Regions from separate parts of the Microbacterium sp. ZW T6_19 genome, predicted to be linked through region 1. Evidence: riboswitches for the same ligand, from Rfam matches in the RefSeq annotation. Region 1 holds a riboswitch; each other region holds the start of a gene.
What was found. A riboswitch is a leader RNA that binds a small molecule or an ion and turns the genes downstream of it on or off. The one in region 1 is predicted to bind thiamine pyrophosphate.
Positions count from the first base shown of each region.

Region 2: it holds a riboswitch for thiamine pyrophosphate, as region 1 does, so the genes downstream of both, thiM (hydroxyethylthiazole kinase) here and thiC (phosphomethylpyrimidine synthase ThiC) in region 1, are expected to answer to the same signal.
Region 3: it holds a riboswitch for thiamine pyrophosphate, as region 1 does, so the genes downstream of both, thiO (glycine oxidase ThiO) here and thiC (phosphomethylpyrimidine synthase ThiC) in region 1, are expected to answer to the same signal.

Region 1 is NZ_JBJDRH010000006.1:175,988-183,921, reverse strand. Features, by position in the region: gene ACI3KT_RS11135 (sigma-70 family RNA polymerase sigma factor) at 1-1,327, shown strand, start outside; gene ACI3KT_RS11130 (CHY zinc finger protein) at 1,228-1,650, opposite strand; gene thiC (phosphomethylpyrimidine synthase ThiC) at 1,680-3,410, opposite strand; TPP riboswitch at 3,405-3,512, opposite strand; gene ACI3KT_RS11120 (SDR family oxidoreductase) at 3,542-4,336, opposite strand; gene ACI3KT_RS11115 (TetR/AcrR family transcriptional regulator) at 4,401-4,991, shown strand; gene ACI3KT_RS11110 (hypothetical protein) at 5,039-5,557, shown strand; gene ACI3KT_RS11105 (fatty acid desaturase family protein) at 5,582-6,685, shown strand; gene ACI3KT_RS11100 (hypothetical protein) at 6,701-7,015, opposite strand; gene ACI3KT_RS11095 (ferritin-like domain-containing protein) at 7,127-7,606, shown strand; gene ACI3KT_RS11090 (hypothetical protein) at 7,778-7,934, shown strand, end outside.
Region 2 is NZ_JBJDRH010000004.1:373,189-381,122, forward strand. Features, by position in the region: gene pheT (phenylalanine--tRNA ligase subunit beta) at 1-654, shown strand, start outside; gene ACI3KT_RS08815 (DUF402 domain-containing protein) at 692-1,408, shown strand; gene ACI3KT_RS08820 (NAD-dependent epimerase/dehydratase family protein) at 1,473-2,453, shown strand; TPP riboswitch at 2,460-2,554, shown strand; gene thiM (hydroxyethylthiazole kinase) at 2,544-3,392, shown strand; gene thiD (bifunctional hydroxymethylpyrimidine kinase/phosphomethylpyrimidine kinase) at 3,389-5,515, shown strand; gene ACI3KT_RS08835 (hypothetical protein) at 5,529-6,884, opposite strand; gene ACI3KT_RS08840 (ABC transporter ATP-binding protein) at 6,881-7,639, opposite strand; gene ACI3KT_RS08845 (sensor histidine kinase) at 7,764-7,934, shown strand, end outside.
Region 3 is NZ_JBJDRH010000011.1:37,260-45,193, forward strand. Features, by position in the region: gene ACI3KT_RS15550 (beta-glucosidase) at 1-866, shown strand, start outside; gene ACI3KT_RS15555 (family 43 glycosylhydrolase) at 863-2,410, shown strand; gene thiE (thiamine phosphate synthase) at 2,418-3,101, opposite strand; TPP riboswitch at 3,113-3,212, shown strand; gene thiO (glycine oxidase ThiO) at 3,205-4,392, shown strand; gene thiS (sulfur carrier protein ThiS) at 4,389-4,640, shown strand; gene ACI3KT_RS15575 (thiazole synthase) at 4,669-5,484, shown strand; gene ACI3KT_RS15580 (ThiF family adenylyltransferase) at 5,481-6,641, shown strand; gene ACI3KT_RS15585 (HpcH/HpaI aldolase/citrate lyase family protein) at 6,635-7,438, opposite strand; gene ACI3KT_RS15590 (fumarylacetoacetate hydrolase family protein) at 7,423-7,934, opposite strand, start outside.

The sequences.
Region 1 (7,934 bases):
TCGACGAGCGCCGATCACGATGCCTCTTGACGACGCCGAGCATCCGCCATCTCTGATCGGATCGATCGACGTCGAGGCGATGGTGAACTCGGCGGCCGTCGTCGAGGCGTTCGGGTCGCTCCCCGAGCGCTGGCAGCATGCCTTGTGGCTCAGCGAGGTCGAGCAGCTGCCTCCCCGGGAGATCGCGGAGGTCCTGCACATCCGCCCGAACTCGGCGGCCGCGCTCACCTACCGCGCCCGAGACGCCCTGCGCAAGGCGTGGATCCGCGCGCACCTGCGCACCGCACCGATCGGCAGCGAGCACGCCCGCGTGATCGAGCTGCTCGGAGCCTACGCGCACGACGACCTCGCGCCGCGGTCGGAGCGCTTCGTCACCGCGCACATCGACGAGTGCGAGACCTGCAGATCCGCCGCCGGCGAGGCCAGGCGTCTGGCGCGCGCGATGTCGCTCGGCCCGCTGCTGGCCGGCGGCACCGGACTCGTGCTCCTTCCCGCCCTGTTCCCGACCGAGCAGGCCGCGGCCGCGGCGACCGGACTCGCCGGATGGGCCGGACTTCCGGCCCACGTGCAACCGGCCCTCGACGCGGCAGGGAACACCGCCCCCGTGCTCTGGCCGGTAGCCGCAGCCACCGCCGTCGCACTGTCGATCAGCGGCAGCCTGTTCGTGCGCCCAGTCGCCGAGCCGGATGCGACGGCCGCACTCGCCCCGGCTGCGTCGGCGCCTGCGCGTCCGGCTCCCGCGGTCCCCTCTTCGGTGCCCGCGCCGGCGGTCACCGCACCCGCGCCGGTCGCGGCGGCGCCCGTTCCCGTTCCGGTCGCACCGCCAGCGACCACGAACCCGACCCCCGTCGCGCCCGTCGTCGAAGAACCCGGCGAAGACGCGGTCGACAAGACCGTCACGATCCTCACGAAGACCGACCGCGGTCGGGATCACGACGACGAGGATCCTGGCGGCGACGAAGGCAACGCGTTCGGTCACGACAAGAAGGGCGACGTCACTGCGGAAGACGTCGGCGACATGATGTCCGCCCGAGGGTCCTCCTGGTGGACGACCGCGGTCATCGTCTACGTCACAGCAGACGATGAGAGCATCAGCGTGGCGGTGTGGGGCGCGGATGAGACCGAGGTTGCACTCGTCGTCGACGATCAGACGATCGGAACAGCGTCGGACGAGGCGGTCGACTTCGATCTCGCGCTGCCCGAGGGCGAGCACACGCTCGAGGTGTACTACGTCGACGACGAAGGCGCTGTGGGAGACCTCGCGGCCGAGACAGTCGTCACGACGGGCAAGGCGCCTTCTCGCGAAGACGGCTCCACCTCGAAGTAGAGGTGCGCATGCAGTGCGCAGCCGGGGTTGAAGCTCGACGCGCACGACGGGCAGGCGGTGACCTCGAGGTACTCGGCGATGGACAGTTCGTCGCCGCACACGCCGCACAGCACGGCGCGCGCGCTCCTCGCCTCGATCGGCCAGGGGGAGCTGTCATGTCCGGCGACCTCGGCGTGACACAGATGGCACGGATAGTAGTCGCCGCAGCACGCGAAGCGGATCGCGACGATGTCGAGCTCCGTGCGGTAGTGGACGCACCGCGTCTGCCCGTCGACCACCGGCCCGAGCACGGGTGGAGGCGTGGAGAGCGGATGCGGCGGCATCCGCTCATCCTGGCATGCGCGCCGCCGCGTCATTCGCGCAAGGCGGGCGCCGGGAGGTACACGGTTCCGCCCGCTTCCCGGAACGCGTCCGCCTGCTGCTGCATGCCGGCGATCGCCGTCTGCTCGTCGACGCCGCCGAAGCGGTCGCGGATGTCCTGCGAGATGCGCATCGAGCAGAACTTCGGACCGCACATCGAGCAGAAGTGCGCGGTCTTCGCCGGCTCTGCAGGCAGCGTCTCGTCATGGAAGGCCTCGGCCGCCTCGGGATCGAGCGACAGCGCGAACTGGTCGCGCCAGCGGAACTCGAACCGCGCCCTCGACAGAGCGTCGTCGCGGTCGCGGGCACCCGCGTGACCTTTCGCGAGGTCGGCGGCGTGGGCCGCGATCTTGTAGGTGATCACGCCGGTCTTCACGTCGTCTTTGTTCGGCAGTCCCAGATGCTCCTTCGGCGTGACATAGCAGAGCATGGCGGTGCCGTAGCGAGCGATCTCGGTCGCCCCGATCGCCGACGTGATGTGGTCGTAGCCTGGCGCGACATCTGTGACGAGCGGTCCAAGGGTGTAGAACGGCGCGCCATGGCAGAGTTCCTGCTGACGTTCGACGTTTTCGCGCACGAGGTGGAAGGGCACGTGTCCCGGCCCCTCGACCATCACCTGGACCTCGAACGCCCACGCTCGCGCCGTGAGCTCGGCGAGCGTGTCGAGCTCGGCGAACTGCGCCGCGTCGTTGGCGTCGGCGATCGATCCCGGCCGCAGCCCGTCTCCGAGCGAGAACGCGACGTCGTAGCGCGCGAAGATCTCGCACAGCTCATCGAAGTGCGTATACAGGAAGTTCTCCTGATGATGCGCGAGGCACCAGTCGGCCATGATCGACCCGCCGCGCGAGACGATGCCGGTCACCCGGTTCGCGGTCAAGGGCACGTAGCGCAGCAGCACCCCGGCATGGATCGTCATGTAGTCGACGCCCTGCTCGCACTGCTCGATGATCGTGTCGCGGAAGATCTCCCAGCTCAGCTCGTGCGCCTTGCCGTCGACCTTCTCGAGCGCCTGGTAGATCGGCACTGTGCCGATCGGCACCGGCGAATTGCGCAGAATCCATTCGCGGGTGGTGTGGATGTCGTCTCCGGTGGACAGGTCCATGACGGTGTCGGCACCCCACTTCGTCGCCCAGCGCAGCTTGTCGACCTCCTCGGCGATCGAGCTCGTCACAGCCGAGTTGCCGATGTTCGCGTTGATCTTCACGAGGAAGGCGCGACCGATGATCATCGGCTCCGATTCCGGGTGATTGATGTTCGCGGGGATTATCGCCCGCCCGGCGGCGAGTTCCGCGCGCACGAGCTCGACGTCGCAGCCCTCACGGAGAGCGACGAATCGCATCTCGGGCGTGATCAGGCCACGGCGCGCGTAGTGCATCTGGGTGACCGTACGGCCGTTCAGGCTGCGCCGAGGCGGGCGGCGGGTGCCGCGCCATTCGTCTGACGCAGCTCCACGCCGCGCCGCCCCTCGTCCGTCGTCGTTCAGATCGCGAGCGCGCCCTTCGTACTGCCCTGTGTCACCCCGTTCAACTATCCACGTCTCGCGCAGCGACGGCAGGCCGTCCTCCGGCTCGCAGGCCGGCCCCTCGGTGCGGTACACGTCCACTGGAGGGTTGGTGGTTCCGCCCGGTGAATCAGACAGCGGGATGCGGGTGACGGGCACGAAGATGCCGTGTTCTTCGTCGTGATGGTGCGCGAGTTCGCGCACGCGGGAGAGCGTGCTCACAGGACTCCTACTTCCTACGCCGGCATTACCCGGACAGGTTCGACGGTCGCAGGCAGCATCAGCCAGATCTCAGCCCGTGCTCGGGCACCCGTGTGGTCGGGACGAGAGTAGCACGGCCTCGGAGCGCGTCATCACGCCGACTCGGCCAGCAACCGGCCGCTGATCGCGAGAGTCATGCGACGCGGCATGAGGCCGACGAGCTTGCTCGTCACGGCGTTCGCGGCACCCGACACGATGCTCGCGGGTGTGCGCCGACGATCGAGCGCTGCCATCGCCTGCGCGACCACGTCGGTCGCGGACTGGAAGCGGCCCACCGCTGCGGCCTCTGTGCCGACGACATCGAAGAACTCCGTGCGGGTCGCTCCGGGGCTCAGGGCGAGCACGCGCAGACCGGACGAGCGTGTCTCATGCGCGATCGACTCGGTGAAGCTCAGCACGAAGGCCTTGGATGCGCCGTACACCGCCATGCCGGGGCACGGCTGATAGGCCGCGACGCTCGCCACGTTGACGAGGGCGCCCCGGCCGTCGCGAGTCAGCTCGGGGAGGAACTCGCGCGTGATCCCGACGAGCGAGGCCACGTTGACCTGCACCATCTCGGCCATACGCGCAGCGTCCGCCTCGACGAAGTCCCCCTTCGCTCCGAAGCCGGCGTTGTTGATCAGCGTCTGGATGCGGATGCCTCGCTCGTCGAGCGCGGCGCGAAGACGTGCCGGGGCGCCGGCGTCGGCGAGATCGAGGGCGATCACGGTCGCCCGCACCCCGTGCTCCCGCTCCAGGCGGGCGGCGAGATCCTTCAAGCGGTCTTCGCGCCGGGCCACGAGCACGAGGTCGGCGCCGCGGCGGGCGAGCTGGGTGGCGAACTCGGCGCCGAGGCCCGAGCTGGCGCCGGTGACGAGGGCGGTGGTTCCGGTGTGGTGAATGGTCATGATCGCAAATGTAGACACTGACAGCATTGTTGTCAATGTCTACTTAGATCGATAGGGTTCAGATGTGACCGAACGCTCGTACCATCACGGCAACCTTCGAGAGGCGCTCCTCGACCGCGCCTGGGAGTCGATCGACGCCGGAGGCGTCGACGCGCTGTCGCTGCGTCAGCTCGCACGCGACGTGGGCGTGAGTCACGGCGCATCCGCACGCCATTTCAGCGACCGCACCGCCCTCCTCGACGCGGTCGCGGTGGCCGGATTCACACGAATGAACGAGGCGCTGGCTGCGGCCGTGGAGCAGGCTGCCCCGTTCGGCGAGCGGCTGCGCGCCGCGGGTCTCGCGTACATCGGCTTCGCGGTCGCGCACCCGGCGATCCTCGAGGTGATGTACAAGGCGAAGCATCAATTCGATGCTTCGGGCGAGCTGCGCGAACGGAGCAGGGCCAGCATGTCGATGGTCGTAGCGTTCGTCGCCGCAGCTCAGGCGGCGGGTGAGATTCCCGAAGGAGACGCGGAGCGGCGCGCGCTCGTGATCTTCGCATCCGTGCACGGTGTCGCAGCCCTCGCCACGGCAGACCTGCTCGACGGCGTCCCGTGGCAGGACGCGGCGGAGGCCACGATCGAGGTCATCCTCGGATCTCTCGGGGTCGAGTGACGAACGCGGCTGTGAGCGCACCCAGTTTGGCGGCGTAACGTCAGCACATGAACGCACAATTGAAGATCGCGGGGCTCAGCCCCGAACTGCTGGGTCTGGAATCCGTCCTCATCGGCTCGCTTCCGGCGACATTGATGACCGACGACGCACCAGACCGTTACACCGTGGAAGCGGTGTTCACGCGCAAGACCGATCGCGACGAGGTCGCCGCGATCCAGGGCAGCGAAATGCGCGCCCATCTGTCCGCGAACGGGTTCCCGACGGTCGAGCTGCACGTCGCGGATCGCAGGCTCGAGATCGCGAACACAAACCTCGAGGAGCTTCGTGACGGCCTCGCCGCCGTCATCGCGGAAAGACTCGCCGAGATCAGCGCCACCCTCCTGGAGGAGCGCGCGATCGTGGCCCATCGCTTCCAGGACGCCTCCGATCGGGAGCAGCACCGGGCGGCCGCTGTCGCCGCTCTCGCCGAATCGGTGGCGTTCATCCCCCGCCGCGCATCGGGTCTCCCTGACGACGACGCGCGCATCGACGACTGGGTCGAAGAAGGAGGTGCCGTCCTCGCGTAGGGCGACGCCGGAGAAGAGGTCATCATGGGCGGCATCCGTCCGACCGTGCACACCCGCCCGCGCGACGACGCGGTCCGCGCGAACAGCGCTTTCACCGAACTGGCGCAGCAGATCCGCGGACTCGGTCTGCTGCGTCGTCGCTACGGCTACTACTGGACCAAACTCATCGCGGCTCCGCTCGCGGTGGCCGTCTGCCTCATCGCCTTCGTGTGGATCGGCGACACGTGGTGGCAGCTGTTCACCGCCGCCGTCCTCGCGATCGTCTTCACGCAGATCGCGTTCCTCGGACACGACGCCGCCCATCGGCAGATCTTCGTCTCGGGGCGCTGGAACGACTGGATCAGCCTCGTCCTGGGCGATCTCCTGGTCGGCATGAGCTACGGATGGTGGCAGCACAAGCACACCCGTCACCACGCGAATCCGAACAAGCTCGGATCCGATCCGGACATCGAGCTCCCCGTCATCGCGGTCACCGCAGAGACGGCGGCTCGGCGTCACAGCCCGCCGGTCGCCTGGCTGCGGGCGCATCAGGGGCTCCTGTTCTTCCCCATCCTCCTCTTCGAGGGCCTCTCGCTGCACGCATCGAGCGTGCGTCGCGTGGTCGCAAAAGGGCGGCTCGAGCGCCGGTGGGCGGAGATCGCGTTCCTCAGCATCCGCATGATCGGCTATCTGGTGCTGGTGTTCATCGTGCTCTCGCCAGGCATCGCGTTCGTGTTCCTCGCCGTGCAGCTGGGACTCTTCGGGTTCTACATGGGCATCGCCTTCGCACCGAACCACAAGGGAATGCCCGTCGTGCCACGTGACATGACCCTGGACTTCCTGCGCCGCCAGGTGCTGATGAGCAGGAACATCCGAGGAAGCAGGTTCCTCGATGTCGCGATGGGCGGCCTGAACTACCAGGTCGAGCATCATCTGTTCCCGTCGATGCCGCGCCCGCAACTGCGCAAGGCGGCACCCGTGGTCGCGGCGTACTGCGACGAGCACGATGTGCGGTACACGCAGGTCGGACTGTTCGCGTCCTACGCGATCGTGGTCCGCTACATCAATCGGGTGGGACTCGGCGAGCGCGACGTGTTCACGTGCCCGCTCATCGAGCAGAGGAGCCTTGCGGGAAACTCAGGCGGATGACCGCAGATGCGTCAGCTACTCCTGGGGCGTATCGAGAACTTCGTCGACGAGCATGATGCCCCCGGTCGAGTTCACCGAGTGCATGAGATCTTCGATCCACTTCGCGTTGAGCTTGGGCGGCTCCGGCTCGTCGAACGTGAAACGCAGCGGGATCGACGGGTGGATCCAGATGGTCGACCGCCCGCCGGGCTCGCCCACCGGGTGCTTCCACGACAGCGTGAAGCTCTCCTGGCGGCGGAGCTTCGTGGCGATGACGACTTTGAGGTGTGCGAGAGCACGATCCTCGATGTGGATCGGGACGTGCGCAGCGCCGTAGTGCAGAGTGGCCATAACGCAACCATAGCGGTCCTCTAGCTTCCGCGAGCACGAAGATCAAGCCCCTTCGAGGACGACCGGCGCACCTCATAACGTGGGGTCGCCGCATCGACGAAGGGAAGCGAAATGCCGCAGACGACTCTCGAATCTCCTCAGGACCTCCTGCGATTCCAGCTCCGCACGGCGCTGACGATGGAGGACGATTCTCTGGCCGCGCTCAAGGAGCTGGCCGGGGCCGCACGATCCGCCGACATCAAGAAGCTCTTCCGCCATCATCAGGACGAGACGAAGGAGCAGATCGAGAACCTCCGTCGTGTCTTCACCCTCCTCGAGCTGCCGGAGTCGACGGCGCCGTCGCCCAGCACGAAGGGGATCTCCAAGCAGGCTCAGTCGCTCCTCAACCGGTCGGCCGCCTCGCTTCACGACCAGGTGGCGCTGTCGTGCGCCCTGGGCAATGAGCACTACGAGATCTCGGCCTATCAGAGCCTCATCACCGCCGTCACCCCCGTGCATGCAGAAGCCGCAGCGCTCCTGCAAGCCAACCTCGACCAGGAGACGCACACCAGCGAGGAGCTGCTCACCCGCCTGCAGGAGATGGCGGGATGAACCCTCCGCGCTCCGTTGAACATCGCCGCTCTTCTTCTTATAATGCTGGTGAAACTCTGGCGGGCAGAGGACGCCCGTCGACCGGCGGTGACGTTCTCCCGCTCGGACGCGGTGCGCTCCTCCGGCCGGCCGGCTCTGGCTACGACCGATGGGAGTATTGAGATGTCTGCGATGCCCGATCCCCGGTTCCAACTCCGGAAGGTCACAGACACCGAGTGGCTGATCCTCGACCACAAGTACGGCCCGCACGATGCGCGCAGGACCGTCGCGTGCATCTACAAGCTGGATGCCGTGGAATACGAGGTCCTCTGGTTGCGTGACCTGCCGC
Region 2 (7,934 bases), on a different contig from region 1:
GCCGAGCTCAACGCGTCGATCCCGCCGCAGCACCGCCACATCGCGGCTCTTCTCACCGGCAACGTGTCCGCGCGCCAGCCGGGACGCCCGGCCGAGCCGGCCGGCCTGGCCGAAGCGCTCGACGCCATCGGCGTGATCGCCGCTGCCGCAGGCGTAGAGATCGACGTCGAGCAGAGCCAGCGCGCGGCTCTCCACCCGGGACGCACGGGTGTGCTGCGGGTCGGTGAGACCACGGTCGGCTACGTGGGAGAACTGCACCCCGACGTAGCCGCCGACGCGGATCTGCCGGGACGCGCAACCGTCCTCGAGCTCGACCTCGACGGCGTTCTGTCGCTCGCGGGCGAGTCGGTCGTCGCAGCCTCCCTGTCGGGCTTCCCAGCCGCGACGCAGGACGTGTCGCTCACCGTAGCGGCCGACCTGCCCGCAGCCGAGCTGCGTGCGGCGCTCGTCGAGGGCGCGGGTCCGCTTCTGGAATCGCTGCGTCTGGTCGACGACTATCGCGGCGAGGGTGTGCCGGCGGGTTCGAAGAGCCTCACCTTCGCATTGCGCTTCCGCGCCGACGACCGCACGCTGACCGCAGCCGAGGCGACCGAGGCGAAGCTCGCCGGTGTGGCCGTGGCGGCAGAGCGTTTCGGCGCCGCGCTGCGCGACTGACCAGGATTCGGGTACGGCGCCGGGGTAGCGTGGCGGGATGAGCATCCTCCCGCACAGCACCCCGGCGGCCGTCCCGGAGGGCGCCCGTCCGCTGGGCGAAGGTCCGTTCCTCGTGCCTGGCGATCAGATCGACTGGCACTACCGCGCGCCGGGCTGGCAGCCCGGCGACCCGTCGACGATCTCACCCATGCGTGTGGTTCGTGATGACGAACGCGGTCTCGTCGCCTGGCTCGCGCCTGGGACGCTGCAGGAGGCGCAGGGCTCTGCGACCGGCGACCGGGTCCGCTCGATTCCGCTCGAACGGCGGTGGCTGGATCGTCGTACGAGGATCGTCGAGGAGTGGTGGGGCGGAGGCAGTCTGCGCATCGCTCCGGTCGGAGCCGCCTGGTCCGTGTGCCTGTTCTGGAAGCCTGCAGACGACGGCGACTGGCGTTTCGACGGGTGGTACGTGAACCTCGAGAACGCGCATCTGCGCACCGACCGTGACACGTACTCCTCGGATCACATCCTCGACGTCTGGATCGCGGCGGACCGCACAGTCCATCTCAAGGATGAGGACGAGGTCGTCGCCGCGATCAGCCAGGGGAGGCTGACCCGCGAGCAAGCGGCGCAGATCGAACGTCACGCCGGAGCGGCGATCGAGTCGTTCCGCTCGGGCGAATGGCCGTTCGATGCGGAGTGGATCGATTGGCGGCCCGATCCGTCCTGGACGATTCCCGCTCTGCGCGGTCTGGACGAACTGGGCGGCGCCTGACCTTCGGCTTCCGCTCTCGGCGGATCACCTTCCCTCGGGCGGCGGATGCTGGTGACATGGACGGATGACGAACGCTCTGATCCTCGGCGGAACCGGCTGGCTCTCCGGCCGCATCTCACAACGCCTGCAGGACGATGGCGTCGACGTCACCTGCCTTGCACGGGGCGGCCGGGCGGCGCCTGGCAGCGCCGAGCTCGTGCGCGGAGATCGCGACGACCCTCGCGTGTACGAGGCGCTGTCTGCGCGGGAGTGGGACCACGTGATCGACATCTCCTCGCGGGCCGATCACGTCATCGCCGCCGTGCTCGCGCTCGGCGATCGTGCTGCACGCTGGACGTACGTGTCGTCGGTGTCGGCGTACGCCGATGACGTCACGGTGGGCGCCGACGAATCCGCACGTCTGCACGTTGCGGCGAAGCCGGGAGACGAGTACGAATACGGCGCGCAGAAGGTCGCCGCCGAAGACGCGGTGCGCACCCTCGGCGGTCGTGCACTGATCGTCCGGCCTGGGCTCATCGTCGGATCGGGCGACCCCAGCGATCGTTTCGGCTATTGGGCTGCGGCCGTGCTGAGAGCGGGATCGGCGGACGTGCTGCTGCCGCCGACGGAGGGGCGCACGGCGCAGGTGATCGACGTCGACGACGTCGCGGCGTTCATCGCGACGGCCACCGCCACCGGTGCGATCAACGCGGTCGGTGCGCAGCATCCGCTCGGCGACGTGCTCGCGCTGTTCCGCACAGCGACCGGACACACCGGCGGCACAGTATCGGCCGAGGAGGAGTGGCTCGTCGAGCACGGCGTCGAGTATTGGGCGGGCGAGCGTTCGCTGCCGCTGTGGCTGCCCGCCGAGATGACGGGATTCATGGCGCGGTCGAACGCCGCCTACCTGACGAACGGCGGTCTCCTGCGCCGGCTGGAGGACACGGTGGCAGAGGTCGTTCAGGACGAGCGCGTGCGCGGCGTGGAGCGCGAGCGGCGTGCCGGGCTCACAGGATCCGAGGAGCGGGAGCTCCTCGCCGAACTGCGCCGACTGCCGCTTCGCTAGACTGCCAGCAGTGACACGGGGTGCCGCATCCGCGGCTGAGAACAGACCCGTCGAACCTGATCTAGTTAGCACTAGCGAAGGGAATGTCGCATGAGCGATCTTCTGCGTCCTGCATCCGCCGCCGACCTCGTCACAGAGGCCGCCTCCCTGCTGGAGGTGCTGCGTGCCGACCCGCCGCTGACGCACTGCATCACGAACTCGGTCGTCACGGGCTTCACGGCGAACGTGCTGCTCGCGATCGGGGCGGCGCCCGCCATGGTGGACATCGTCGGCGAGTCCGGCATGTTCGCGGGCATCGCCTCGGGACTTCTCGTGAACCTCGGCACGCCGACCCCCGAGCAGCGGGAGGCGAGCCTCGAGGCGGTCGAGGGAGCCACGGCATCCGGAACTCCCTGGGTCCTCGATCCGGTCGCGATCGGTGCGCTGCCGGTGCGCACCGCGCTCGCGCACCGTCTCGCCGAGCAACGCCCGACCGCGATCCGTGGCAATGCCTCGGAGATCCTCGCACTCGCCGGACTCAGCGCAGGAGGGCGCGGTGTCGATGCGACGGACAGCGCAGACGCCGCGATCGATGCGGCCCGCGCGCTCGCCTCGAGATTCGGCAGCGTCGTGGCGGTCTCCGGACCGGTCGATCTCATCACGGACGGCGAGCGCGTGCTCCGGCTCGCCAACGGGCACGAACTGCTCACCAGGGTGACCGGCGGCGGATGCGCCCTCGGCGCAGTGATGGCTGCCTTCCTCGGAGCCGCGCGCGCCAGAGCCACCCCGCCGCTGCTCGCCGTGGCCTCGGCGAGCCTCGTCTACACGGTCGCTGCTGAACGCGCCGCCAGCGCATCCACGGGGCCCGGCAGCTTCGCCGTCGCGCTTCTCGATGCGCTCGCCGCCGTGCAACCCGCCGACATCGAGTCCGCGGCTCGCGTCGAGACGGCTGCGCTGTGATCGCCGACCTGTCGCTGTACCTCGTCACCGATCCGGCGTTGTGCGGAGAGCGCGGCGTCGTCGACACGGTCCGTCACGCGGTCGACGGGGGAGTGCGCGTCGTCCAGCTGCGCGACAAGCAGGCGACGGATGCCGAGATCACCGCGCAGCTGATCGAACTGTCGCGGGCGATCGACGGGCGATCGCTGCTGCTCGTCAATGACCGGCTCGACGCGGCGATCGCCGCCCGGGAAGCAGGCGCCAGGGTCGACGGCGTCCACCTCGGGCAGGGCGACGCGTCGGTGCTCCGTGCCCGATCGGAACTCGGCCCCGATGCGCTGATCGGTCTCACCGCGAACAGCCGGGCTCATCTCGACGCTGCACTCGCCCTCCCCGCCGGAACCGTGGACTACCTGGGGGTGGGAGTCATCCGCCCGACGAAGACCAAGCCCGATCATCCTCCGGCTCTCGGCGTCGACGGCTTCCGTGCGTTCGCCGCCGCGAGTCCGCTGCCCTGCGTCGCGATCGGAGGTGTCGGCATCGACGACACCGAGGCGTTGCGGGACGCCGGTGCGGCAGGCCTCGCCGTCGTGTCCGCACTGTGTGCCGCAGAAGACCCCGCCGAGACGGCAGCAGCGTTCGTGCAGCGGTGGCGGGCGGCCGGAGTCCCTCGCGTGCTGAGCATCGCCGGCAGCGACCCGTCAGGCGGCGCCGGCGTGCAGGCCGATCTCAAGTCGATCGCAGCCTCCGGGGGATACGGCATGGCTGTGATCACGGCCCTCACCGCGCAGAACACGCAAGGCGTCCGCGCCGTGCATGTGCCGCCGATCGACTTCCTCCGGGAGCAGCTCCACGCGATCTCCGACGACATCGTGATCGACGCGGTGAAGATCGGGATGCTCGCGAACGCAGAGGTCATCCGAACTGTCGTCGAGTGGCTCGACGCGGCCCGTCCGCCCATCGTCGTCGTGGACCCGGTGATGGTCGCGACCAGCGGGGACCGGTTGCTGGATGCCGAGGCCGAACACGCCCTCGGCGCACTGCTCGCCCGCGCCGACGTCATCACCCCGAACCTCGGCGAACTCGGCGTGCTCGTGGGGCGCGACATCGACGGCTGGGACGACGCGCTCGCTGCGGGCGCGGTGCTGTCAACCGCGATCGGAGCGCGGGTGCTGGTGAAGGGCGGGCACCTCGACGGTGCGGAGGCACCGGATGCTCTCATCGGCGCCGGCACGACCATCGAGTTCACGGACGCGCGCATCGAGACCCGCAACACGCACGGAACCGGCTGCTCGCTGTCATCCGCGCTCGCGACCCGCCTCGCGAGGGGTGAGGCTCCTGACGACGCCGTCGCGGGATCGCGGGCCTGGTTGCGCGAATCGCTGCGAGAGGGCGAGGCGCTCATGGTCGGGCGCGGTCACGGGCCGATCAACCACTTCGCCGGGTTGTGGGCGCGGGGCGGACTCGAGACCAGACCGAGCGCCGAGGGCATCGCGACCGACTGGTGGGAGAGGATCTCCGGCATCCGCTCGGATATCGATGGGCTGCCGTTCATCCGGGCTCTCGCCGACGGCACGCTCGGACGCGAGGCCTTCGTCTTCTATCTGGAGCAGGATGCCCTGTACCTGCGCGAATACGCTCGGGTGCTCGCCGAGGCGTCGCGCCTCGCGCCCACCTCGGCCGAGCAGGCGTTCTGGGCGCACTCCGCCCACGGCTCGATCGTCGGCGAACTCGAGCTGCACGCGTCTTGGCTCACCCCCGAGGCGGGCGTCAGCGCCGAGACCTTCGCGGCCGAGCGCGCACCGGCGACCGCGGCGTACCTCGACCATCTGCGGGCGACCGCGTTCACCGGCGACTACGCCGAGCTGATCGCCGCGATCCTGCCGTGCTTCTGGCTGTACGACGATCTGGGCCGCCGCCTGCACGAGGGGGAGTTCGGCGAGTATGCCTGCGATCCGCAGCATCCGTACGCCTCGTGGCTCGCAACCTACGCCGACCCGGCATTCGAGCAGGCTACGGTCCAGGCGATCGCCTACGTCGCGGAGGCAGCGGTCTCGGCCTCGCCCGCGCAGCGGAGTCGCATGTACCGCGCCTTCGAGATCGCCGCCGCGCACGAGCTCGCGTTCTTCGCCGCACCGCTCTGAACGGCCGAACCGCTCACTCTGCCGCGAGACGCAGGGCGAGTGGTTCCCGCATGCGGGCCATGGCCGGAACGAGCGTCGCCGAGACCGTCAGAACGAGACCGAGCGCCACCAGCTGCGCGGCCGCTCCGATGTCGATGACGGGGACCGCGGGGACGAAGCGGCCGAGCGCCGCCGCACTGATGAGAGCGGTGCCGAACACCACGATCGACGCGAGCAGCGTCGCCGTGATCACATGAATCGCTGCCTGGCACACAGCGGCGCCGAGCACGACGCCGTGGCTGGCCCCGCTCGCCCGAAGCAGCGCCTGCTCTGACGCCTGCGTGCGGTTGCTCATGAACAGCACGACTGCAGCCCCCGTCGCACCGAGCAGCACGGGCCCGCCCACGAGGAGCATCACCTGCATGATGCCCAGATCGAAGTTCCCCGGCAAGCCGGCCGACGTCATCGCCGTGCTGGTGGTAGCCGACATCGTCATCAAGCCGCCCAGCAGCGCGGTGCCGACGAACAGGGGAGTGACGGATGCCGTGCTCCTCCCGAGGTGGTAACGCGCCTGGTGCCGGGCGAGGTGCCAGGTCGCGGATGCCCGTGCAGGGATCAGCGCTGTCCACGCTCTGAGGACGAGCGGGGACAGCACAGGGGCGGCGGTCGCGACGATCGCCGTCAGATACGCGGGGAGCAGCGGGAACTGCGAGATCGCGGTGCTGCGCTCTTCGGCACGGAACGGTGCGAGGGCACCGCCGAACCCTGCTGCGAGCAGTACGGCGACCAGCAGCATCCAGCGCCACCATCGCATGCGCTTCGCCTCCGCCTCCGGTTCGCGCAACGCACTGAGAGCCGGCGTACGGCCCGCCGATCTCGCGCCACGGAACCCGCCCAGCAGCACCACCAGCGTCGTGAGCGGCACCACGATGACACCGGTGAGGGTCCCCGGCCGAATCGACGACTCGGCCCACCAGGACGAGTCGTCGACGAAGACGGCGTGGAGGAACGGCGGGACGATGAGCACAGCAGCACCGAAGCCGACGAAGCCTGCGAGCAGGCCGACGCCCGTGAGCTGCGAGATGACGACTGCGGAAGTCTGTGCGGGGCTGACTCCCGCGAGCTGCCATCGTGCGTACACCGCACGGTGAAGGTCGACAGCGAGGCGCGACACGGCGGCGATCACGATCGCCCCGGCGGGGACGTTCAGGATCAGCAGGATCGAAAGGAAGCTGACAGACGCGTCCAGGATCTCCCCACCCTCCGCGAGGCCGGCCTCGAGCATCGCGATCGCGGCCGAGAACGAGACTGCGGCAACCGCGCCGACCGCGGCCAGGCCGCTCCAGGTGGCCCAGCCGTGCCGCAGCTCAGCACGGAGCAGCGGGATCACGCGGCCGCTCCGGTGCGAACGGGCGACTGCAGCGCGCCGAGGATGTCCGCGGCGGAAGGACGCAGAAGCTCCGTCACCGCGGCGCCGTCTCTGAGGACCACGGTACGGTCGGCCCGAGCAGCCGCCTCCAGGTCGTGGGTGACGAGTATCACGCCGTTCCGTCCGGAAGCGTGTGCGCGCAGAAGATCCAGCACCTGCGCCCCCGTGGCCGTGTCGAGCGCCCCTGTGGGCTCGTCTGCGAAGACGATCTCCGGCTGCGCGGCGAGTACTCGTGCGATCGCGACGCGCTGCTGTTGCCCGCCCGAAAGCTGGCCGGGGCGCTTGCTCCCGTGTCCTGACAGCCCGACAGCGGTCAGCGCTGCCGCGGTGTCGGGCGATCGGCGACGTGCCAGACGCGCCGGCAGCGCGACGTTCTCCGCAGCGGACAGCGACGGGATCAGGTTGTAGCTCTGGAACACGAATCCGATCCGATCGCGCCGGATTTTGGCGAGTCGTCGCTGAGACATCCGTTCGATGCGTGTGCTGTCCAACTCGATCTCGCCGGCATCCGCTCGTTCGAGTCCCGCCAGGCAGTACATCAACGTCGATTTGCCCGATCCGCTCGGCCCGACGATGCTCACCATCTCGCCTCGCGCGACGTGGACATCGACGTCACGCAGCACGTTCGCCGCCGGACCACGGCCGACGGCGTAGGCTTTCGATATCCCCTTCGCTCTGAGCAGGGGAACCGCAGTCGCAGGTGTGGGAGTAGTCATTGCTCCAGTAGACGGCGAACGACGACGACGCGCATCGGAGCGTGAGAGGCATCCCTGGTAGACCTGGCGCTACCTTCGGGCTCTCGACCACTGGCGGACGAGTTCCTGTGCATAGGCTGATCCCGTGCGCACCGAGACGATCTGGCAGGGGCTGATGCTGCCGCCCGGCCGTTTCCTGATCTCCCGATGGCCGTGGGCCGGACTGCTGGGCGTCGTCATCACCGCCGTGCTCGGCGTGGTGCTGGTGCTCCCTGTCGTCGCGACGATCGTGATCCTTCCGCTCTGGGGGATCCTC
Region 3 (7,934 bases), on a different contig from region 1:
CTGCCCGCGCCGCCGATGTCGCGATCGTCGTCGTGGGCGATCAGGCCGGACTGTTCGGTCGTGGCACGGTGGGTGAGGGCAACGATTCCGAGTCGCTCGAGCTGCCGGGCGCGCAGCGCGAACTGGTCGAGACGCTCATCGCCACCGGCACCCCGGTCGTCGTGGTCGCCCTCACCGGCCGCCCTTATGCGATCGGATGGGCGCTCGACGGCGAGCATCGTGCCGCTGCCGTGCTGCAGGCGTTCTTCCCCGGCGAGGAAGGGGGGTCCGCGCTCGCCGGAGTCATCACGGGCCGGGTGAATCCTTCGGGCCGGCTCCCGGTCTCGCTGCCGCGCTCCGCCGGCGCCCAGCCGTACTCCTACCTGCATCCGCGCCTTGGTGGGCCCTCGGACGTCACCGCGACCGATCCCACACCCGTGCGCCCGTTCGGTTTCGGCCTGTCTTACACGACGTTCGTCCACGACCTGCTCGCGGTCGATGAAGAGGTCTCTGCGGGCGATGCCTTCCGCGCGGTCGTGCGCGTGACCAACACCGGCTCCGTGCCGGCTGATCACGTGCTCCAGCTGTACGGGCACGACGTCGTGGCATCCGTCACCCGCCCTGACGCGCAGCTGCTCGCGTTCCACCGTCTCACGCTCGACGCGGGCGAATCCGCCGACGTCGCGTTCAGCGTGCCGACACAGCGTTTCGCGTTCAGCGACCGATCGATGGTGCGCATCGTCGAGCCCGGCGATGTGCAGGTGTGGGTCGGTGCGGATGCCGCGACGGATGTCACTCGCCGCGCGGCCGTGCGGATCACGGGGGCCGCCCATGCGCTGACGCCCGTGGACCCGCGGTCGGTGAGCTCCGAGGTCATCCCGGGATGACCCTGGTCCGCAACCCGATCCTGCCGGGCTGCCATCCCGATCCCTCGATCTGCCGGGTGGACGGCGAGTACTTCGTGGTCACCTCGTCGTTCGAGTACCTGCCGGGGCTCCCGATCCATCGGAGCACCGACCTCGCCCGCTGGGAGCTGATCGGGCACGCCGTCGACAGGCCTGGGATGCTCGACATGGCGGGCATGGCGTCGTCGAGCGGGCTCTACGCGCCCACGCTGCGCCACCATGACGGCCTCTTCTGGGTGATCTGCACGCTCGTCGACCAGAACGATCCGGCACGCGGTGGGAACTTCGTGATCACGGCGACCGACCCCGCGGGTCCCTGGAGCGAGCCGGTGTGGCTGGGCGCCGACGGCATCGACCCCTCGCTCTTCTTCGACGACGACGGGAGGGCGTGGGTGCAGGGGACGAGGCTCGCCCGAAGTCCGCAGTGGCACGATCAGACCGAGATCTGGCTGCGCGAGTTCGATCCCGAGGCCAGGGCGCTCACCGGTCCCGAGCATGTGATCTGGCGGGGCGCGCTGATCGGGGCCGTCTGGGCCGAGGGGCCGCACCTGTACAAGGTCGACGGGCGTTATCACCTCGTCGCGGCGGAGGGCGGCACGGAGATGCATCATGCGGTCTCGGTGGCGCGGGCGGATGCCGTGACCGGACCTTACGTCGGGAACCCGGCGAATCCGGTGCTCAGCCACCGCCAGCTCGGTCGCACGGCGGACGTCGTCGCGGTCGGCCACGCTGATCTCGTGCAGGCTGCTGACGACAGCTGGTGGGCCGTGCTTCTCGGCATGCGGCCGTATGGCGGGCTCCATGCGAATCTCGGGCGCGAGACGTTCCTGGTTCCGGTCGAGTGGGAAGACGGCTGGCCGGTCTTCGCGCCGGGAGAGGGGCGCGTACCGGACCAGGTCGAGGTGCCTTTCGCGGGCGAGGGGCGTCAGGAGCGCTCTGCGACGATCGCCCCGGACGACGGACGCTGGACCTCGGTGCGCGCGCTGCCGGGTGAGGTCGCCGATGCGGTGGACGGCGAGTGGCTGCTGCCGATCCGTCCGGAGGGGCCGACGGACCCGCAGCCGTTCGCGTTCCTCGGCGTCAGGCAGCAGCATCCGGATCTCGACTTCACGCTGAGGCTGTCCGGACGGCTGGCCCCCGGCGAGGAGACCGGCTTGCTGATCCGGCAATCCGAGCGCGATCACATGCGCCTGGCTGTACTCGGCGGGGGAGAAGCGGATGCTGCACGGATCACGGCGACCCTAGTGCGTGCAGGCGAGTCGGCCGAGCAGGGGACGATCACGCTGACGGGTCCTCTGGCCGAGGGCGTCGAGCTGACGTGCCGGGCACGAGGACAGGACTACGAACTGCTCGCAGGCGTCGAAGGATCACAGCCGTTGCGCGTCGCGACGGTCGACGGCACGAGCCTCGACTCCTTCTCGTCCGGAGGATTCCTCGGCCTGTGGCTCGGCGCGTACGCCACGAGCGTCGCAGCGGAGACCGACAGCGTCGTCCGTGTCGCGCGCGTCGAGTACCACCCGCGCTGAGCGGGCGTCAGCGCAGCCGCGCGCGCAGCGATGCGGCCGCCCCGGCGGGATCGAGTGCCTCGGTCACCGCCCGCACGACGACGATGCGTGGCGAACCGGCCTCGACGACCTCGTCGAGGCGAGGACCTTCGTCGATGCCGCCGATAGCGAACCAGGGCCTGCTCGTCCCGGATGCGGCGACCGCGCGCAGGGGACCCGTGCCGATCGCCGCGCGTCCGGGCTTCGTCGGCGTCTCCCACACCGGGCCGACGCAGAAGTAGTCGAGGGCGGTGTCGGCGTCCGCCTCCGCGGCCTGTGCGATCGAATGCGTCGACCGCCCGATGATCACGTCGTCGCCGAGCAGCCGCCGTGCCTGCGCGGTGGTCAGATCGCCCTGACCGATGTGGAACACGTCGGCGCCGACGAGAGCGGCGACGTCGGCGCGGTCGTTCACCGAGAACAGCTTTCCGTGTCTGCGCGCGACGGCGGCGAGGATCTCGAGCGCCTCGATCTCGGCGCGGGCTTCGAGGTCCTTGTCACGCAGCTGGATGATGTCGACCCCGCCCGCGTAGGCCGCATCGAGGAACTCCTCGAGGTCGCCGGTCGCCGTGCGAGCGGTCGTGCAGACGTACAGCCGTGCTGCGTTGAGCAGGGCGAGGCGCTCCTCGCGGGTCGGGCGGGGTGCGTCGACGAGGGGGAGAAGCGCGGTCATAGCCCTAGAGTAGAGGGGTCCGCGGGAGCCCACAGGGGCTGAGAGGGCCACGTGCCGACCGCTGAACCTGAAACGGATAATGCCGTCGTAGGAAAGGGCACGCATGCGCATCGCTGTGATCGGCGCCGGGATCATCGGTCTGGCGACCGCCGAGGAACTGGTCGTGCGGGGCCACGAGGTGACGGTCTTCGACCCTGAACCTGCCCGCGGCGCGAGCCTCGCCGCCGCCGGGATGCTCGCTCATGCCGCCGAGATGGCATGGGGGCAGGACGAGCTGACTCCGCTCATGCAGGCATCGGCCGAGAAGTACCCGTCGTTCGTCGAGCGTCTGTCGGTGACGAGCGGGCGATCGCTCGGGCACCGCACGGACGGGACGCTCTCGGTCGGCGTGGATGGCGCGGACCGTGAAGCGCTCGGCGCCGCGGCCGAGCTTCAGCGCACGCGGGGGCACCGGGCTGAACGGCTGACGGGCACGGCCGCTCGCGACCTCGAGCCGGCGCTCGGCCCCGCCGTCACCTCTGCCGTGTTCACTCCGGACGACCATCAGATCGATCCGCGGCGGCTCGCAGCGGCGCTCCTCGACCTGCTCGGCGACCGCGTCCGCAGAGAGGCCGTAACCGCGGTGACCTGGACGCTCGAGGGAGTCAGCGGTCTGCTGTCGGCATCCGGCGAGCATCACCGCGCGGACGTCGTCATCGTGGCCGCCGGCCTCGGGGCGGCCCTGATCGGCGGCATCCCCGCGCTCCCGCTCCGGCCCGTGTGGGGCGACGTCCTCCGCCTGCGCGTCCCGCCGGCGCTGCGTCCGCTGATCACGCGCACCGTCCGTGCGCAGGTGCGGGGGCGTGCTGTGTACCTCGTCCCGCGGGACGACGGCACGATCGTGCTCGGAGCCTCCGTGCGGGAGGGCGGCGTCGAGGGAGTGCACGCCGGGTCCGTGCTCGCCCTGCTTCGCGAGGCCGACACGGTCGTCCCCGGCGTGAGCGAGTGCGAGATCGTCGAGATGCTCGCACGTCCTCGCCCGGGGAGCCCCGATGCCGTGCCGCTTCTCGGCGTCGTCGAGGAAGGCGTGCTCGTCGCCACGGGGTTCGACCGGCACGGAGTGCTGCTCGCTCCTCTGGCGGCGGCGGTCGCGTCGGATCTGGCCGAGGGGCGCCCGATCGACGAGAACGTCCGGTCCGCCATGGACCCGTGGCGCTTCACGGCCGCCACGGCGGGCGGACCGCGAGAGGCCGCCGCCTGGACACCTCCCGCTGTCGTCGACCTCGTCGGCGCCCGACCGAAAGGCTCATGATGACGAGTCTGCAGACCGTTCGCCTGAACGGCGCCGACCGCGAGGTGGCCGCGGGCTCCACACTGCGCGATCTCGTCTCGGACCTCACCGGACACGTGCTGCGAGACGACGGCTCTCGCGTCGACGGCGGCCGACTGGGTATCGCCGCAGCTCTCGGCGGTGCCGTGGTCCCGCGCAGCCGGTGGGCCGTCTGCACGGTCGCCGACGGCGACGAGGTCGAGATCGTCACGGCCGTCCAGGGCGGCTGAGCCGCCCGCACACGAATCGGAGCACATTATGAGCCTCACCGCACAGGCCGCCGTCGTCGACCCGTTCATCATCGCGGGGGAGCAGTTCTCCTCGCGACTGATCATGGGAACCGGCGGTGCCACGAGCCTCTCGCTGCTGGAGAACGCGCTGATCGAGTCGGCGACGGAGATCACCACGGTCGCCATCCGCCGCTTCGCCCCGGAGGCGCGGGACTCGGTGTTCGCGATGCTCGATCGGCTCGGCATCCGTGCCCTGCCGAACACCGCCGGCTGCTACACGGCCCGAGACGCGGTTCTCACCGCGCAGCTGGCGCGGGAGGCCCTCGAGACCGACTGGGTCAAGCTCGAGGTGATCGCGGACGAGGAGACGCTGCTGCCCGATCCGGTCGAGCTCTTCCGGGCCTCCGAAGAGCTGGTGGCCTCCGGCTTCCGCGTGTTCGCCTACACGAACGACGATCCCGCCCTCGCCCGGCGCCTGGAGGACGTGGGCGTGACCGCCGTCATGCCGGCCGGTTCGCCGATCGGCAGCGGTCTCGGCATCCTCAATCCGCACAACATCGAGACGATCGTCTCCCGCGCTGCGGTGCCGGTGATCCTCGACGCAGGCGTGGGCACCGCCTCGGACGCCGCCTTGGCGATGGAGCTCGGAGTGGACGCCGTGCTGCTCGCGAGCGCCGTCACCCGGGCGCAGGACCCGGCGAGAATGGCCCGAGCGATGCGTGCCGCGGTCGACGCCGGCCGTCTCGCTCGTGCGGCGGGACGCATCCCGCGGCGTCCGCTGGCACTCGCCTCGTCGGCGGCCGACGGACTGATCTCCGCGCGGCCGTCCGAGGCCGACCTGTGAGCCTGCCCGCGCTCGTCGACCCCGGCCCGCCTCTGGCACCGCACCGGGCGGCACGGTTCGCGCGCCACCTCACACTCCCCGGTGTGGGGGATCACGGTCAGCGGCGCCTCGCAGCGGCTCGGGTGCTCGTGATCGGCGCCGGCGGCCTGGGCGCTCCCGCCATCCAATACCTCGCGGCGGCGGGCGTGGGCCGGCTCACCGTGATCGACGACGACCGTGTCGAGCTCTCGAACCTGCAGCGACAGGTGCTGCACACCGAAGGCGATCTCGGTCGCCCGAAGGCGCAATCGGCACGCTCGGCAGTCGCGCTGCGCGACCCAGAAGTCGTCGTCACGGCCATGGCCGCGCGGCTGGATCCGAGCAACGCCCTCGCGCTCTTCCGAGAGCACGATCTCGTGCTCGACGGCAGCGACAACTTCGCCACTCGCTATCTCAGCAACGACGCCGCCGAGCTCACCGGCACGCCGGTCGTGTGGGGCAGCATCCATCAGTTCGCCGGTCAGGTCAGCGTGTTCTGGCCTGGTCACGGACCGATGCTTCGAGACCTCTTCCCCGACATCCCTGACGCCGATTCGATCGAGTCGTGCGCGACCGGCGGCGTGTTCGGCGTGCTGTGCGGTGCGGTCGGCTCCGCCATGGCGGCGGAGGCGCTCAAGCTGCTCTGCGGAATCGGAGAGCCGCTCATCGGGCGGCTCGCCCGCTACGACGCGCTCTCAGCTCGGTGGGACGAACTGCGCTTCCACGCCGACCCGGACCGCCCACCGGTGCTCGATCTGGAGGAGGTCGCGGTCGCGTGCCGGGCGCAGTGGCCGCACGGCAGAGCCGACGACATCTCCGCCGGAGAGGTCGCAGCGCGGCTCGAGCGCGGGTCTGCCGGGCTCGTGGTGGTGGATGTGCGCAGCACGGAAGAACGGGAGACCTCCGTGATCGCAGGATCCGTGTCCGTGCCGCTCGCGCGCATCCTCGACGAGGGATGGGCGTGTGTCGCCGAGGCGCTGGGAGACAGGGCCATTGACGGGCGCGACATCATCGTCACGTGCCAGGTCGGCATCCGCTCTGCGCGTGCCATCGACGCTCTCATCGAATCCGCGCCGCCGGGAACCCCGCTGCGCAATCTGGCTGGTGGGGTGGACGCCTTCTCAGCGGCGGCTCAGTAGCTGGCTCGGTGCGAGTCGTCGGACGCCGGGACGAAGCGTGCGGCGAGAGCCTCGGTCGCCCGTGCGAGCAGCGCGACGTCCGCCCCGACCGCGACGAAGTCCGCCCCCGCAGCGATGTACGCGTCGGCGGCGACCGGATCGAAGGCGTTCACGCCGACCGGTTTGCCGGCGCCCTTGACCGCGCGGAACACGCTCTCGACGGCTGCGACGACCTCGGGGTGGGTCTGCTGGCCCAGCAGCCCCATCGACGCCGACAGGTCTGACGGGCCGACGAACACGGCGTCGACGCCGTCGACCGAGGCGATCTCGGCGGCGGCATCGACGCCCGCCGCGGTCTCGATCTGCACGGTCAGCGAGATGTGTCGCGCCGACTCCTGCAGGTAGCGCTCGACCCGATTCCAGCGAGCGCTGCGGGCGAGGGCGCTGCCGACACCGCGCACGCCTTCCGGCGGATAGCGGGTGGCGGCGACCGCCGCACGGGCATCGTCGGCCGAGGACACCATCGGCACGATGAGATTCTGCGCACCGAGATCGAGCACCTGCTTGATCGCGACGGCGTCGTTGGACGGCACCCGCACGAGCGGCACGATCGGGTATGCGGCGGCGACCTGCAGCTGCAGCAGAACGCTTTCGAGAGTGTTCGTCGAGTGCTCCATGTCGATGAGCAGCCAGTCGACACCGGAGCCGGCGGCGACCTCGGTCACCAACGGGCTGCCCGAGCAGGCCCACACCCCGATCAGCGATCGGTCGGATGCCGCGATCTGCTCGCGGAAGGAGGAATCTAGACGAAGCGGCATGCGATCGTTCCCATCGGTCCGTAGTCGCACAGCACCCCGTCGCCGCGCGTCACCCACATCGGGCGCGTGAACGATCCTGCCAGGATGATCTCCCCTGCCTCGAGACGCGCGCCGTGCTGATGGAACTTGTTCGCGAGCCACGCGACGCCGGTGGCCGGATGATTGAGGACCCCGGCGGCGACTCCGGTCTCTTCGATCTCGCCGTTCTTGAAGAGCAGACCGGGCACCCAGCGCAGATCGATCTCGTCAGGACGCTTGTGCACGGTGCCCAGCACCATCGCGCCGTAGGCCGCGTTGTCGCTGATCGTGTCGACGATCGTGCGGCCCTCGAGCTCGATGTGCGAGTTCAGCACCTCGAGAGCGGGCACGGCGTAGTCGATCGCCGCGAGCGCGTCGTCGAGAGTGCAGTCGGGGCCCTCGAGCGGACGCTTGAGCACGAACGCCAGCTCGACTTCGATGCGCACGTTCGAGAAGTGGTCGACGGGGATCTCGGCGC